One region of the Chryseobacterium lathyri genome, then DNA from elsewhere that is predicted to be linked to it. Evidence: riboswitches for the same ligand, from Rfam matches in the RefSeq annotation. Region 1 holds a riboswitch; each other region holds the start of a gene.

The links. Region 1 has a riboswitch for cobalamin ahead of metE (5-methyltetrahydropteroyltriglutamate--homocysteine S-methyltransferase). Riboswitches for the same ligand answer to the same signal wherever they lie in the genome.
Region 2: it holds a riboswitch for cobalamin, as region 1 does, so the genes downstream of both, LC418_RS15935 (acyl-CoA thioesterase) here and metE (5-methyltetrahydropteroyltriglutamate--homocysteine S-methyltransferase) in region 1, are expected to answer to the same signal.
Region 3: it holds a riboswitch for cobalamin, as region 1 does, so the genes downstream of both, LC418_RS04080 (TonB-dependent receptor plug domain-containing protein) here and metE (5-methyltetrahydropteroyltriglutamate--homocysteine S-methyltransferase) in region 1, are expected to answer to the same signal.
Region 4: it holds a riboswitch for cobalamin, as region 1 does, so the genes downstream of both, LC418_RS16475 (TonB-dependent receptor plug domain-containing protein) here and metE (5-methyltetrahydropteroyltriglutamate--homocysteine S-methyltransferase) in region 1, are expected to answer to the same signal.

The regions. Positions count from the first base shown of each region.
Region 1 covers NZ_JAHXYG010000003.1:606,917-610,040, reverse strand. The annotation lists gene LC418_RS12160 (carboxymuconolactone decarboxylase family protein) at 86-550, shown strand; gene LC418_RS12155 (Lrp/AsnC family transcriptional regulator) at 609-1,070, opposite strand; cobalamin riboswitch at 1,225-1,410, shown strand; gene metE (5-methyltetrahydropteroyltriglutamate--homocysteine S-methyltransferase) at 1,586-3,124, shown strand, end outside.
Region 2 covers NZ_JAHXYG010000005.1:11,495-14,618, forward strand. The annotation lists gene LC418_RS15925 (GEVED domain-containing protein) at 1-213, opposite strand, end outside; gene LC418_RS15930 (hypothetical protein) at 447-1,244, shown strand; cobalamin riboswitch at 1,297-1,475, shown strand; gene LC418_RS15935 (acyl-CoA thioesterase) at 1,593-1,976, shown strand; gene LC418_RS15940 (HD domain-containing protein) at 2,128-2,718, opposite strand; gene LC418_RS15945 (XAC2610-related protein) at 2,729-3,124, opposite strand, start outside.
Region 3 covers NZ_JAHXYG010000001.1:900,570-903,693, reverse strand. The annotation lists gene LC418_RS04080 (TonB-dependent receptor plug domain-containing protein) at 1-1,498, opposite strand, end outside; cobalamin riboswitch at 1,665-1,849, opposite strand; gene LC418_RS04075 (transporter) at 2,042-2,983, opposite strand; gene LC418_RS04070 (cytochrome-c peroxidase) at 2,986-3,124, opposite strand, start outside.
Region 4 covers NZ_JAHXYG010000005.1:129,909-133,032, reverse strand. The annotation lists gene LC418_RS16475 (TonB-dependent receptor plug domain-containing protein) at 1-1,391, opposite strand, end outside; cobalamin riboswitch at 1,423-1,597, opposite strand; gene LC418_RS16470 (cytidine deaminase) at 1,924-2,406, opposite strand; gene namA (NADPH dehydrogenase NamA) at 2,504-3,124, shown strand, end outside.

The DNA of each region.
Region 1 (3,124 bases):
GTAGAAATAATCAAAATTATAAAATTTAACCATTAAATCCATTTTAAAACTATATGAATTAGACAGAAATTTGACATAAAAAAATATGACAACAATTGAATTTTCAGACAATGGAAATACACCATTTGAAAAACTTATTGGCCATAACACTGAAATACTATACCACTGGAACAGACTTGAAGAGACTTTCTTCAAAAATACCAGTTTAGACTCTGATTTACTGGAACAGATCCGAAGAACACTTGCATTTGGCAATGGCTGTGAATACTGCATGGTAAAAGGCGGAAGACCCGATTTCAGCCAGTCAGATCTTAAAATTTCTGTAGCCGTAAGCTTCGCAGAGCTATTCTCTAAAGATCACCGTTCCATACTCAAGAGCCATTTCAGCATGTTGAGAGAATTCTTTTCCGAAAAAGAAATTTCGGAGCTCTGCACCTTTATCAGTTTTATCAGTGCTTCCCAAAAACTGGGAAAAATATTTAATCTGACTGAAGAATATCAACAAAATGCAGTAGTGAGAATGGAGCAGTTAATTTTATTTAAAGATTGAAAAATGTAATGATTTAAAAAATTATAATGGCAGTATCCTATGGGTGCTGCTTTTATTTTTAAATACTTACTCCGTGAATATTTTTAACCTCGGCCATCACAAAAGTGCTGTGTGCACTTCCTATAGAATCTAATGAACCCAGCGTATTGAACACAAAGTCCTGGTAATGTTTCATATCTCTTACCTGAACTTTCAGGAGAAAATCGAAATCTCCTGAAATATTATAGCATTCAGCAATTTCATCAATCTGTAAGATATCTTCAACAAACTGATTTCCTACAGAACGGTCATGGATTTTAAGTTTAATCTGGCAAAAAACAGTAAACCCACGGTTCAGCTTTTCTGCTTCCAGTACAGCTGCATAATGCTTGATATATCCTTCCTGCTCAAGTCTTTTCATCCGTTCGAAAACAGGTGAAGGTGAAAGATTGACTTCTTTTGCAATCTCTTTTACAGTCAATTTAGCATTCTTTTGCAGGATTCTGAGCAATTGAAGATCCCTTTCGTCAAGTCTTTCCACAGAATAATATTCTTTTTGAGGTTATGTTTTTCAAATTTACAGAATTTTTAACTTTAAAATAAGACCAAAACAAAATAATATTCCTAATTTTTGCAAATTAACCAATCAATTCACTTTAATCAATACCTTTGACATAGATTTTGTTCTTTAACATACTTCATCAAACAGAAGAGGTTTTACATAACGTAGATTAATAGGGAATCGTATGAGAATCACGAGCTGTCGCGCAACTGTAAGTAACACGACAAAGGTTTTTATCCAAGTATATCCACTGCCAGAAGCGGGAAGGATGATAAAAACTGTTACAAGTCAGGAGACCTGCCTATTCTGAATTGACAATGCTTTCGCGGTCTGAAGCTTCAGCTCATATAGATGATACTTTGAACGTCCCTGCATTACCGGGAAATTACGTCCTCACTGTATCCATTTATATCTTAAAATTCTTTCCAAACAGCATTGCGGAGCATCTAAAAGAGCCTTTAAAATACTAATTGTCTAATTTAAAGTTTAAAAACATGCAAACGCACATTCTTGGCAGCCCGCGTATTGGCCGCCACAGAGAACTCAAAAAAGCCTGCGAACAGTATTGGTCAGGTAAAACATCATTAAACGAATTACTGGAAACCGGGAAAACCATTAGCCGGCAGAACTGGAAAATGCAGCAGGAAGCAGGAATTGACCTTATTCCCTGCAATGACTTTTCTTATTATGATCAGGTTTTGGACATGACTCTAGCTGTGGGAGCAATTCCCGAACGCCATAAAGAAATTGCCTCAAGAGCAGCCAATTCTGAGCTTGATCTATATTTTGGCATGGCAAGAGGCTACCAGAAAGACGGCCTCGACATTACCGCCATGGAAATGACAAAATGGTTTGATACCAATTACCATTACATCGTTCCTGAATTTCAGAAGAACCAGCAGTTCGGATTATTTTCCAAAAAGATCATCAGTGAATTCATCAGCGCAAAAGAAGCCGGAATAAATGCCAAGCCTGTGATATTAGGCCCTCTTACCTATCTTCTTCTGGGAAAAGAGAAAGAAGACGGGTTTGATAAACTGGACCTCATAGAAAATCTGCTTCCGGTATATATCGAAATTTTAAAAGAACTGGAAAACCATGATGCCACATGGATTCAGCTTGATGAACCTTTTTTAGGTCTGGATCTTACTGAAAAAGCAAGAGAAATCTACCCATCTGTTTATGCTGAAATCAGAAAACAGTTCCCGAATCTTACATTTATTCTTGCTACTTATTTTGAAGGTTTAAAAGACAACCTTTCATTAGCAGCTTCACTTCCTGTAGATGTCCTGCATATTGATCTGGTACGATGTCCTGAACAGCTGGATGAAGTTTTACGTACCATTCCTCAAACATTGAGTCTATCCTTAGGTATTGTAGATGGACGGAACATCTGGAAAAATAATTTTGAAAGATCTTTAAGCTTTATAGAAAAAGCGGTCAGCACCATTGGTTCAGACAGGGTTTTCATTGCCCCTTCATGTTCTCTGCTTCACTCTCCTTTTGATCTTGAACTGGAGACGAATGAAGAAACATTATCTCCTGAAATTAAGCAATGGATGGCTTTTGCCAAACAAAAAGTTGATGAAATTGTTACCTTGAAAAAGCTTGCTTCCGGAAAGGCAGATTACCAGGCTCTGCAACAGTATGCCGAAAATAAAAAAGCAATTGACACCCGTAAAATCTCAGCTTTGATCCACAATCAGGAAGTAAAAGACCGTACGGATGTAACAACTGAAGATGATGCAAAGAGAAACAGCCCGTTCAGCATAAGGAAAGAAGAGCAGCAAAAAGTTCTACAGCTTCCCTTATTTCCTACGACAACGATTGGCTCTTTTCCTCAAACTAAGGAAGTAAGGACATGGAGATCAAAATTTAAAAAAGGGGAACTGACCGCTGAACAATATGATGATCTTCTTAAAAAAGAGACAGAAAGAACCATCCGCTGGCAGGAAGAGATAGGTATTGATGTGCTGGTTCACGGAGAATTTGAACGTAATGATATGGTAGAATATTTCGGGGAACAGCTTTCC
Region 2 (3,124 bases), on a different contig from region 1:
AGATGTTGAGGCCCTCCATTTCACGGTATAGCCTGTAGCTCCCGGTATAGGATCCCAGGTGATATGTGCAGAAGTAAAACTGATATTGGAAGCTGCTAAATTCATCGGAACAGTAAAGGCAGATTCTGCGCACATATTGTCTATTCTACTGGCTGCCTGAAATTGTACTGCACCTGAAAAAAGCAGAAGCATAAAAAGTAGGTTTTTGATCATATTTATTTGTGTATGGATTTTCGTTTGAAAAATAGTTTAAATTATTTACATATTATTAAATTTTAATTAATAAATACTCCATTTGAAACGTTTTACACAAAAAAATTTATTATTTTCTGATCAGATAATAACTTTTTTAGAACATATTGATCATTTTAATCAAATACTGTTATATTTTACTGATCAAAAAAACATTTAATTTATATATTTGAGGGATCAAAAATTTTCATCAAATGATTTCCATAAACAAAGCATTGTACCTCTCCGCTTTCAGCCTTTTTTCTTTGGCATTTGTCAAGGGACAGAATAAGGTTCCTTTTGGTGTTGTAAAAGCTGAAGAAGGCTACGCCAACGTGCGCGTCCATAAGGATGACTACAGAAAAATCGTAGACAAGATCCGGATGCGTAAAGGGGATGTATTTGTTTATGTAAAACCTGCACCCGGAGAAACGGAATGGGTATGGATTAAATATCCTGAAAAGCAGGATGAGGAAAAACCTTTTGTAAGATATGAGAATCTTGAGAAGGAAGGGATGGTAAATAAAGGGCGTATTGCCTTTATAGACCAGCTTCCTCAGTTTACACCTTCTAAATCCAAGAACGGGAAATCACTAATCTTCACAGACAACAGCAATCCAAAAATACCGACTTCACAAAGAACCAAGGTGGTTATTGACGTTTATCCGTCCAATGCCGGTTACAGAAAGCAGGAAAAAGATACGGATGGAAAGATCCTTACGATTGATAAAGTAAAACCATGGGGAATTAAAGACGGGCTTCCGGAAGGGATGACTGAGATTAAGTCCATCAGAGTACAACAGCCGGGAAGAGGTTCTGTTTTTGTAAGGGAAGCTATTAAAAATATGTTCCAGCCTACCATGGATTTCAATAATGTCGGAGTAACGGCTCTTGACAATGATCACATCTATCTTTATATGATCAATAGCTCTGGTGAAAACAGATATGTCACACTTTGGACCATCAAGGAAGGAAAGGTAATGAGCCAGATTATTTACAATAGTCCGGAATAATTGTCGTTTTTCGCAGTAATATTCTTATTTTTGCCCTGAAAAAGTTTAACGCTAATTCATCACAGAAATTGGTTCTGCTTAACGCAGATTAAAAGGGAACCGTGTGAAAATCACGGACTGTCGCGCAACTGTAAGTAACTGAAGTCTTTATCAAGGATCCACTGTGCAGGGCACGGGAAGGAGATAAAAGATGTTACAAGTCAGGAGACCTGCCTATTTCTTTAAACAAGAAACTTTCGCGATTTGAAGTTTATTGATCTGATGGACTGCTTCAGGGATTCTCCATGATTCCTGTCACTGTTCTGTTATTTTGATATTATTTCATTTCGCATTAATTAATAATGAAATATGACTACAGAAGAAAGAATTGCAGCATCCGAGACCAGAATTTTTAAAGCGGTTTTTCCCAACACTACCAATCACTATGACACTCTTTTCGGAGGTACTGCCATGCAGCTGATGGATGAAGTAGCTTTTATCACTGCAACCCGTTTTGCAAGAAAAAGAGTGGTAACTGTAAGCAGCGATAAGATCGATTTTAAAAAGCCTATCCCTGCAGGAACCATTGTAGAGCTGATCGGAAAAGTTGACTATGTCGGAAAAACCAGTATGAAAGTGAATGTAGAAATCTATACGGAGCAAATGTACTCGTATGAAAGAGAAAGAGCCATTGTGGGTGATTTCACTTTTGTAGCGATTGATGAGTTTAAAAAACCGATAAGAATAATGTAGAGAATAAGTTTCGGGCGGCCTTTGGCCGCCCGAAACCCTTTATAAGGTAAAAAAAAATTGTATTTGTAAAATTGTATTATTCTGATAAGTGAAACGCTCTTGTTTATCTTAAAAAACAGCAGTTTTAATTTTAATTTTTTTTGCGATAAATCTACCGAACAACCTTGTCAGTATCCAAGCTTCTGATCAGTAATGTCTCAAAGGCCTCTCCCATCTCATCCGATGCCCTTCTAATAGCATTTTCCAGCATGTTTCTAATCTGCTTTTCAGTCACACCGGCTTCCGTCCAGCTTCTTCCTGAAGTGTGTGAATTTAAGATAAACGGCATGATACGGTCAATGGCGCAGGCAAAAATAGCGTCCGGCGTTTTTTCTTCCTCAAATTCAAGCCATAATTCAAAGAACTCGGCACGCAAAGGTTCATCAAGGATTCCAAAGATTTTCTGCGCTGAAATCTTTTCCCTTTCGAATTTTCCTACCATCGCCTGTTCATCAAAAAGGAAAGTATCTCCTGCTTCTATTTCCACTAAATCATGAATGGAAAGCATTCTTATGACCCTTAAAAGATCAATATCTGCACGGTTTTTAGCATACGGATAAAGGATCTGCGCCAAAATAATGATCTGCCATGAGTGTTCGGCCGTATTTTCCCTTCTGGAATCATCGGCATTGTAATTTCTTCTCTGTACGTTTTTCAGGGCATCAACTGCCAGGATAAAATCGATCTCCTTTTGTATTTTCATTTCTTTTTTATTATTTGGATGATTTTCTAACGATCCATTTATTATTAATCTTTTCTCTAACAGTCACTTTCGTTTTTTCATCACTGAAATCACTGATTTTTTCGTAAACCAGATCCAATCCTTTGTTGGGAATCACCTGATATTCGTAGGTGTAATGTAGAGATGCACCGGATCTGGCATAAGTGGTCAATCGTTTTCGTTTGGAATCTACGTCAAACATTCCCTGATAGGAGCTGGCAATTTCAGTAAGTTCTTTACTCAGAACAAATTTTTTCTTTGTGGAATTAAATACATACACATCAAAAGAAGCACTGCCATAGTTTCCGCCACTGCCGTTTCTTATGGCTACATCTTCCGTCCCGTCAAAATTGAAATCTCCAAAAACCACAGGATTATCATGGACCAT
Region 3 (3,124 bases), on a different contig from region 1:
GATTGGTGGTAGGAACAGCGATAATCTTGTTCTCAACTTCATTATAATAGCCATCCACTTTCACATAAATACCTTTAAAAAATTGATGGTCAAAGAGCTTCTCGTAGGTAAAACCTACATCGTACTGATTTGTGTATTCAGGTTTCAGCATGACATTTCCGATCATGGTGTAATACAGATCATTGAAAGTAGGCATCCTGAAGACTCTTTTGTAGAAGGCCCTTACGGTAAGCTCTTTGGATTTTAAAAGCTGATAGCTCAGGAAAGCGGAAGGGGCCCATTCGGTTTTATCGGGAGATTTTGCATTCATTTTCACGTTTTCATGAACGAAAGTTCCGAGAATACTTCCCAAAAATTTAAACCGGTTCCATTGATAGGTTGTAGCAAAAGCAACGAGTGAAGTATATCGTGTAGGGTATGAAAAATCTCTCAGACTGGCATTGAGATTATTATACTGAAAATCAAAGCTCGCACTTACATCCCAGTTTTGATTAATAGAATAGATATTGGAGTTGGAAAAATACAGTTCCCTCTGAACATAAGAATTATCTATGGGCAGAACGGTTGTTGCCACATTCACCGTATCTAAAAAACGGGTGTAATCATAGGCAAATTTAGCCTTGAACTGAGTTTCAAATTTTGGGAACAGCTTTTTACGGAAACTGGCCTGAACAAAATAGTTTTCATCCAGCATCTGCTGACCTTTAGGGGTGAAATTATTATTAACAATGGCTGTGGGAACTCCACGATCGGAAATATAGCCGTAGCCGCGTACGCTCCAGCTTCCATCATTAATGGTTCCGTTTAAGGCGCCTTCAAAACGTTTCGCCCGGATGTAGGAATCATATCTTCTTGCAATGGTATCATTGGCAACAGATCCATCAGAATTTTTCTTTTCGTATTTATACTTATACAACCCATCGCTTTGTACAAATTCCGAGCTGAAACTTGCCGAAATTCTCTCTGAAAGCTTCTGTTCCACACGGAAGGAAGGATTAAATAAACTGATGGAGCCTAATTTCAGCTTCACCGTTAAGTTGGTCTTCTGATTCCCTTTAAAAACTGGTATTTTAGGCTGAAGATAAATAGATCCGGAAGATCCGAAATCCTTTGCCGGCTGAAAAATTTCACTTTTCTGACCGTTATACAAAGAAATCGCTTCAAGATCATCCAGTGAAAACTTTCCAAGATCCACGATTCCGTTCTGAACATTTCCCAGCTGGATACCATCATAGAAAACACCCACATGCTGGCTTCCCATACTCCGGATATTAACAGTTTTCAGGCCGCCCATCCCACCATAGTCTTTGATCTGAACTCCCGAAAAATACCGTAAGGCATCGGCCACCGACTGACTGTTCAGTCTTTCAAGCTGTTCTCCGGAAAGTACCTGTGCAGGAAGAATTTCTTTAAAATCTTTTTTGTAAAGCTGGATAGGAAGAATGGTTTTCTCCCTGATGGTGTCTCCGGATTGAGAGAATATAAGTTGAGATGCCATCACAAATAATGTGATAACAACTTTTTTAAACTGTGAAGCAGTACATTTTCTGACCATTAGCTCATTGAGAATAATGCTGACGCTAATGGATATAAGATAGCAAAGATAAAGCGCAGCTGTTACTGCACAGAATCCTTGTTGTCCTAAGCTTTATTCCACGAAAGCATCAAACGTTTATCTTCTGGCAGGTCTTCTGACTTACTCCGTTTTTGAAATCCTTCCCATTAAAAAACAGTGGATATACTCTTCAAAAACTTTGATGTGGAGCTTACAGCAGCGGGTCTGTCCTGGATTTTCACCAGGTTCCCTTTTAAGTGCTTTTTACAGCGCACCAGATTGCGGCAAAGATAGAAAATAACTTAATATATGCAATAACGGCATAATAAATTAATTCTCAACACTATGAAAAAAAGAAAATATTAAGAAGATGTATTAAAAACAGGTGGCTCGGGAATCTCAGCCACCTGTTTTTTAGATTAAAGTTTGAAATTTTTACGAGACTAAAGATTGAACAATCTGTACCTGGTGGCTTTGGCCATTATATTAAATTCCAAAATTGATAAAAACACTGAACCTGGATTTTGCTTCAATGTCCCCGCTTGCCAGATTGGAATAAGCAGGCAGCATGACTTCTCCACCCAGGCTGAACTTTTTATAAGAAGCCTCAAAACCGACTTTTCCATATAAAGCGCTTCCGGCTGTTTTGGGCAATACCTCGTCAAACTGTTTGTTTTTATCATAGACTTCGCCCTGAAGTCCGCCTTTGGCAGAGAAAATGGTCTTTTCATTTCCTGCAAGCTGATAAAAACCTGTTGCGGCATAATTCCACTGGTTTCCAAAACGGTAATTCTTTTTGTTTTCGGTTTTTACGGTGTAATCTGTGTTGATCAGTACAGCCAGTTTATTCTTTTGAAACTTATAGTTCAAAGCAGCCTGATAATCCCAGCTTCCCGTTCCCAGTTGAAAACTTGGATTGACTCCTGAAGCTCCTTTTTCATCAAATTTTCCCAAAGGAATTTTCACCCCCAAACCACCGTTGAGCTGATGGAAATGATCTTTGGAACTGAGGATCCGGTAAATTCCCATCAGGTTCAGATCTCCGATTCCATTAATGTTGATATCGCCCTGCATTGTTCTCTTCTCATGAAAATGAAATGGCAGGCTGGCGTATACACTCAGCTTTTCTGTCAATGGAATTTTTCCCCAAACCTGCAGGGTATTGAAATACTGATCCTGTGTAAGATCTTTTACAAAAAGGTTTTCTTTGGCTTTATAATGCTGGGCAAAATATTTGATCCCGATAAACTGCGGGTTCAGCAAAGACTCAAAACCGGAAGAACCATTTCCTGCCGCACAGCCGCAAGCATCACAGTCATCCAATATAATATTATTTATAGGATCTGCGATATACAGACTGTCGTTGATGGTTTTAGCCTGACAGCCCCATGATAATGTCAGGCTCAGTATAAAAATTATTTTTTTCATGCTCATTCTGCAAATTTTGGATTAGAAATAAAGTTTTGATCAGATAAGGTTTTCAAAAAGGCGATGACAAACTGCTTTTCCTGTGTATTCATCGCAATTCCGATATGCCCGTTCTGTTTCAGCTGCGGATCCAGATTGGGA
Region 4 (3,124 bases), on a different contig from region 1:
GTAGGAAGCCAGTTGATGAGGTTTTTGATGTCCATATAATAAGGACTCAATGTAATTTTAAAATCTCCTAAGCTGAACTCATGGCTCATGTCAATATTCGTGGATGTTTCAGGAAGCAAATTCAGATTTCCTCCCGGCTGCCAGTAAAGATCATTAAAAGAAGGATATCTGAAGTTTCTTGAAAAACTGGCTCCCATACGATACCATTGTAAAGCATCCCATTTTCCCGAAAAAGAATACAGAAGCGGAGAAGAGATATCTTCCACAAAATCCTTCTTGATCCCGGCTTCAAAACGAAGCTCCTTCGTGGCAAAATACCTGATTAAGCCGGATAGGGAACCTACATTTCTGCTGATGACTCCAATTCCGGATTGATAACCTTCCCCTTTATTCACCTGAAATTCCCCGATAGCATTGATGTTGATCTTTGGAGTGATGAAATAGTTGAAATCATTTTTGAAAATATAATTCTTTCCTTCTGCACCGCTTGCTTTAGGCTGGTTAAGATCCGAAAAATACTGGAAATTATCTTCTGTATAAGCTGCTTTTAAGCTGTTTGAAAGATTACTTTTATTGATATCCCATGCGATCAGGCTTCTTAAAGTCTGCGCGTTATATTTTGTTCTGTTTCCGATTTGTTCAAAAACAGGATAATGCTGTGATGCATCGAACATCTGGTTCTGCCATGAAATAGTCTGGTGATCAGCAATTTTATAAGAAGCTCCGATGTTAACTGAAGTATTGTAATATCTGCCGTTAACATTATAAAATCCCGTACTTCCTACAACAAATTCAGGAACTTTATAATCATTCTGACTCGTTAAATAGCTCCCGGAAACTTTAACGCTTAATTTATCATTGCTGAATGAAGCCTGCAGAAAATTATTATAAGTATCAAAAGAGCCCGCCTCCGAATAAACAGAACCTTTGAAGCCCCTGTTGAAATCCAAAATATTATTTAAATGAATACTTCCTCCAATAGCTCCGCTGCCATAAACAACACTTCCGCCACCCGCTTTTATATCAATCTGATCATATCCGAAAAGTGGAATATTATTCACATCTCCTTGCCCCAAAAAGCTGGAATTAATGTTGATTCCGTTCCACACAAAAGCAGTCTGCTGAGCTGTTGTTCCCCTAAATGAAGGAGAAGAAACCGCCCCACGGCCATTTTCTTTCACATAAATAGAAGACTGAAAGCGTAAAAGTTCAGAAAGATTGGCTGAGTTTTTCTCGAGATCTTTTGGAGTGATCGTACGTACCGGATGGAAAAGCTTTACCTTGCTCATCTGGCTGTCGAAAATATAAATGGTGTCAACCGCCTTCTCCTGTCCGAAGAGAAAGCTGCCGTAAGACGAACAAAGTAGTAATAAAGACCTTTTTATATCCATACTATTTTACTTTTCCTCCGAAAGTAATACGTTTTTAGTTATAATTTTGGCAGGTCTCCTGACTTTCGCTTTCTGCACCTTCCCGTCTGAACAGTGGTTTTTTACAGAAATCTTATTGCGATTTACAGTTGCGGGGACAGTCTGGGAGTTACACCCAATTCCCTATTATTTCCAAAATGCTGGAAACCAAAATTTTTGCAAAGATAACTTTTTAAAATTATTGCGCAAAAAAGACAAAAAGTCAATTGTGAGTGGTCAATTGTGAATAGTGAATGGTGAATAGTGAATTTTGCTTCGCAGGGAAATTTTTAAAAAGTATAAATGATCAGTATTGAACATGACACTACAAAATTGAAAATAATCCTTAAATTAACAATTCACTTGTAAAATAAAATTGACCATTGACAAAAGTATGGTATTTGAAATCTTGATTTTTGGTTTTTGATTCTTAAAACTTTAATTCACCATTTACTTGCGAAGCAAAATTCACTATTCACATCAACCAAAATTTCCTATTCACAAAATTTCACCTTTACAAAAACGATGAATCAAAATAGAAAGGCAGCAAATCCTTAATAGAATGAACCTTTACTACTTCATCATTCATGCTTGAAAAATAAAGGATGATGTTTTCGTTCTGTTTCGTTTCATATTCTATCAGGCTTTGCCTGCAGGCTCCACAAGGTGGAATCGGAGGATTTTTCTCATGAAATTCCTTAGGCCCCCCAACGACAAAGATCTTTTTCACCTTGACATCCGGAAAATTGGCTGCCACCCAGAAAAGAGTCGTTCTTTCTGCACATAACCCCGATGGATAGGCTGCATTCTCCTGGTTGTTGCCGGAATAAATTTCACCGTTTTCCAGTAAGACGGCACATCCTACAAGGAAATTCGAATAGGGCGCATAAGCATTTTCACGGGCTTGTATTGCTCTTTCAAATAAGGTTTTTTCTATATCGTTCAGTTCACTGCTGTTTTTAAAATGCTCGTAACTGATCTGTATGTCTTTTTTCATATATTAGTAAGACTAAAAAGGGGCCAAATTTACTTCTTTTTCATCACTTCGACAATGTTTTTTTTATTCATCATTAAATTGAAAATCAAAAAGTAAAATGTTATACACACCAATAAAATTTAGAAATATAGAATTGAAAAATAGATGGGTAATGTCTCCCATGTGTATGTATTCATGTGAAAATGGATTGGCTAATGATTTCCATTTTGTACACTACGGAAGCAGATCTCAGGGCGGAACCGGACTTATCATGGTTGAAGCCACCGGAGTAGAGCCTCGTGGAAGAATTACCAACCACTGTATGGGTATCTGGAATGATGAGCAGGCAGAAGAACTTAAGAAAATTGTTGATTTTGTCCATTCCCGTTCAGAAAGTAAAATAGGGATCCAGCTTGCCCACGCCGGAAGAAAAGGTTCCACATGGAATAACCTGCAGATTCCTGTTGAAGAAGGTTGGGAAACCGTTGCACCTAGTCCTATTCCTTATCATCCTACTGAAAGGATTCCGCATGTTCTGACTGCTGACGAGATTAAGGAACAGGTACAGAATTTTAAAGAAGCAGCAAAAAGAGCTGTAAAAGCCGGTTTTGATATGATAGAAATTCACGGTGCACACGGATACCTTATCCACCAGTTTTTATCACCGCTTTCCAATATCAGGACAGATGAATATGGCGGAAGCTTTGAAAACAGAATCCGTTTTCTTTTGGAAATTGTT